DNA from 2 places in the Lysinibacillus sp. Bpr_S20 genome. Region 1 is predicted to be linked to the other one. Evidence: predicted binding sites of a transcription regulator. Region 1 holds the regulator's gene; the other holds the start of a gene.
The links. Region 1 encodes Rex, which represses fermentation and respiration genes when NADH is low (regulators of the CRP and FNR family bind a similar motif). Its sites were predicted from a motif close to TTGTGAAATATTTCACAA; they were not measured.

Region 2: MWJ95_RS20955 (cytochrome ubiquinol oxidase subunit I) is a predicted target of Rex. The motif match lies at 1,473-1,490, and genes of this name have one in related genera.

What each region holds. Positions count from the first base shown of each region.
Region 1 is NZ_JALNLQ010000016.1:6,253-8,462, forward strand. Features, by position in the region: gene MWJ95_RS22930 (ABC transporter ATP-binding protein) at 1-405, opposite strand, end outside; gene MWJ95_RS22935 (redox-sensing transcriptional repressor Rex) at 623-1,258, shown strand; gene MWJ95_RS22940 (twin-arginine translocase TatA/TatE family subunit) at 1,412-1,606, shown strand; gene tatC (twin-arginine translocase subunit TatC) at 1,627-2,210, shown strand, end outside.
Region 2 is NZ_JALNLQ010000011.1:98,303-100,512, forward strand. Features, by position in the region: gene MWJ95_RS20955 (cytochrome ubiquinol oxidase subunit I) at 1-1,222, opposite strand, end outside; gene MWJ95_RS20960 (diacylglycerol kinase) at 1,651-2,210, opposite strand, start outside.

The DNA.
Region 1 (2,210 bases):
TTTAAAATTATGCTGTAAATGATCGTATTCAGACATTATTTTTGCATATAAAGTTGGATTTTCATAAACAGCTGGGTCGGCCATTTGTTGTTCTAATGATCGTATTGTTTGTTCTTGGGCAATAAGTGGCTCAAAAATTGTCATCATTTCATCCCAAATTGACAATGTTGAGTTTAATCCAGCATGCTGCTCTAAGTACCCAATTTGTATACCTTTAGGGATAATAATATCGCCAGAGTCATAGGACAGTTGGCCAGCAATTATTTTAAGTAAAGTAGACTTACCAGCACCGTTACGACCTACTAATGCAACACGGTCACGATGTTGAACCTCTAATTTTACGCCACTTAAAATTTCATCTGCAAGGAAGGATTTATATAGTTGATTGACCTGTAAAACAATCATTCTTGACACCTCAATTCTTCCTTAGTGTAATAGATGTGCGATTGCCTTGCAATGTCGATGCTTTACTTATTCCAAGCTGTCATGTAAGATTGAAACGATTTCCCTTTAGTTAGTGGCGTAAAAGCGCCATTAACTAAAGGGAAATACTCCAGTGAATAGTATAAACTTAGAAATTAAGCATGTATCATAAGTAGATACATTATAAGGAGGAAAAAGTTTGAAACAAGAATTAAAAATTCCACAAGCCACTACGAAAAGACTTCCTCTTTACTATCGATTTATCCAAAACTTTGCACAAGAAGGCATGGAACGCATTTCGTCGAAGGAACTGAGTGAAGCAATGAAAATTGACTCTGCAACTATTCGCCGCGATTTTTCTTATTTTGGTGCTCTTGGGAAAAAGGGATACGGCTATGATGTGCAGCATCTCTTAAAATTTTTTAGTCAAACGCTCGATCAACATGAAGCGACAAAGGTAGCGTTAATCGGTGTAGGGAATCTAGGCAGTGCTTTACTAAAATATAATTTTCAAAAAAATCATAATACTCATATCGTTGTGGCATTTGACTCAAAGGCCCCAAAGGAAGGGAAGATGATTAGCAATATTCCTGTTTTTCATCCTGATTTATTGGAAGAAAAGTATGCAGAATATGGGGCGGAGCTTGCAATTTTAACAGTTTCACCACGCTCTGCACAGAAAATGGCTGATAGATTAGCGGTCATGAACGCAAAAGGAATTTTGAACTTTACGCCAGAGCGTATTACTGTACCAGATAAAATGCAACTTTTAACAATTGATTTGTCGGTAGAATTGCAGGCACTTATTTATTTAATTCGTAATCAGGAAGAGTGAATAATTACATAGTGCATTGAAAACTTAGTAAACAGTTTGAACTATTATATTTGTATATTTAAAAAATTAGTCTTAAAAATTTCACATATATTTAGTTAGCCAAATACTCATACTTGAGTTAAAATGTATCATATATAAGAGGAGGTGGCTGAAATGGGTATCGGTCCTATGAGCTTGGTCATTATCGGAATTGTAGCTATCTTAATTTTTGGTCCTAAAAAGTTACCAGAGTTAGGGAAAGCTATGGGGTCTACACTTCGTGAGTTTAAAAATGCTACCAAAGGGTTAGTAGAAGATGAAGATAATGATAAAGATAAAAAGAAAGTCATCGAACACGATGATAAGTAACTGAAGGATGTCTTTCTAATATGAATGCAAACGATCAAACTGTCATTGAGCATATAGAAGAATTAAGGAAACGACTTTACTTCGCAGTCGTTTTCTTTGTTATTGCGATTGTCGGGGCGTTTTTTTTAGCGGAGCCGCTTATTCATTTTTTACAAAGCAGTGAAACAGCACAAAGCTTCTCATTAAACGCTTTCAGAATCACAGATTCTATAAAAATTTATTTTCAAATGATTTTTTATATTGCTTTTTTGTTGACCTCTCCCATTATTTTATATCAGCTATGGGCATTTATTTCACCAGGACTATATGAAAAAGAACGTAAAGTCACATTAAGTTATATACCATTCACTTTTATATTATTTTTATCTGGAATTGTTTTTTCTTACTTTATTTTATTTCCATATGTATTAAACTTTATGATTGAGTTATCTGCTCGCCTCGGAGTGAAGTTAACAATTGGAATAAATGAATACTTTTCGTTTTTATTTCAAATAACTTTGCCTTTTGGATTTATATTCCAATTACCGATTATACTTTTATTTTTTGCTCGTCTTGGAATTTTAAATCCACAAATAATGGCAAAAAACAGAAAGTACGCCTATTT
Region 2 (2,210 bases), on a different contig from region 1:
ACAACAGCATCATTAAATCTACATGATCACTCGTTGTGGCCCCTTCTGGTGTTCGCATTAATCCATATAAGATCCAAGGCTGTCGTCCAACTTCAGCAAGCCACCATCCCGCTTCAATCGCAATAATGGAAAGTGGCCCACCTGCTACAACAATCCATCTAAACCATCGTCTATGAATAAACTGCCAATCACGTGCTTTCCCGGTTACATAAAGCAGTGAAACCAATGCCATGAACATGCCAATAAACACCATGATATTAAATAGGTAATGAATATACAGTGGTGGTCGATCTTCTTTAGCAAATTGATCTAAACCAATTACCTCTGCATTTGGATTATTATGTGCTAAAACACTCAAAGCATAAGGTACTTTTATAGCATATTTTACTTCTTCACCATTTAATACACCAAAAAGTATAAGGGAAGCTTTGTCTCCCGTTTCAAAATGCCACTCTGCTGCAGCTAATTTTTCTGGCTGATATTCTGCTAAATATTTTCCTGAAAAGTCTCCAATAATCGCTGATGCAATGGAGAAAATCAGCCCGACTTTCATAAGTAGGTATAAAGATTTTTTATGGTATACATGCTTAGAACCTCTAAGTAGACGATATCCTGCAATGGCTGCTAACACAAATGCAGATGTCATATAGGCTGTAACAACAACATGCGCTACTTTTGTCGGCATTGCTGGATTAAACATTGCTAAAAAGGGTTGAATATTCACAAGCTGGCCGTCCACAATGTCAAATCCTTGTGGTGCATTCATAAACGCATTAACAATTGTTATAAACACAGCTGACATCGATGCACCGACAGCCACCGGAATTAACAGCAGCATATGCTTTTTCTGACTATCGAAGCGATCCCAAGTATATAGATAGATGCCTAGGAAAATGGCTTCAAAGAAAAATGCGAACGTTTCCATAAAAAGTGGTAATGCAATTGTTTGACCGGCAAGCTGCATAAAATTCGGCCAAAGTAAAGATAACTGTAAGCCAATTGCTGTCCCTGTGACAACTCCGACCGCAACAGTAATAACAAAACCTCGTGCCCAACGTCTTGCCATTAAAATATAGTGCTCATCATTCTTTTTATACCCAGTCCATTGTGCAATCATAATCATTAACGGGACGCCCACACCAATCGTTGCATAAATAATATGGAACGATAAAGTTAGCTCTGTTAATGCTCTACTCCAAAAGACTGCTGATTCATTCACCATTTCATCGCCCCCCTAACTTCCAAATATTCTTCCCAGTATGGAAAGAAGCATAATAATTGCAACACCAAAGCTTAGCCAAATGAGCTTTCTTTCTTGTGATTTATACAAAGGCAACACTTCCTTTCCCTTATTCATACCCCCATTTTCCACTATTACAACGAAAAAAACCTTTATAACGGACCGAGATTTCGGTCTATTATAAAGGTTTCAAATTTTGTTCAAGTAATATACGCACATTTGCCAAACATTTTTCTTAATTCATTCACAATACCAATTACAGGTAATATTTATACCTATATATAGAATTTCAACCAATTTAGGTCATAAAATTTCCTTCAAAATTGGCGACTCGATCAAATTTGAGGCCAACCCGAGCAGTTTGAGGCACTACCTGATCACTTTCAGGCCAACCCGAGCGGAATGTACAATTACATACGGTCTTCCTCACGAATATCTGCTAGTGGAACAAAGATTTCAATGTGGCGCTTTAAGTTTTCAAATGTAGCAGGTGCATCTCCACCATACTCACCATCTAAGTTTAAATGTATTTCATCTTCAGTAGATACTTTCACGACACTTGCCTTTTTATAAATTACACGATCATCATTTAAATGCTCGCCTCTTAAAGCCATTGCGGCAAGCTGAATAAATTCAGGCAAGCTTACTTTTTTCAATACTAATAAAGTAAAGTAGCCATCGTTAATACTTGCGTCAGGTGCAAGCTTTTCAAAGCCACCCACTGAATTTGTTAAGCCGCATAAAAACATCATGGCATCCCCATCAAACACTTCGCCATCATATTCGATACGCATATGGGACGCTTTAATGGATGGGATCATTTCTACTGCTTTTAAATAGTAAGCTAACTGTCCTAGCATTGTTTTCATTTTACTTGGCACTTCATAAGTTAACTCTGTAATACGTCCGCCAGCGGCAATATTGATGAAATAGCGTTCCCCATTTAATAAACCAACATCAACCGGCAACG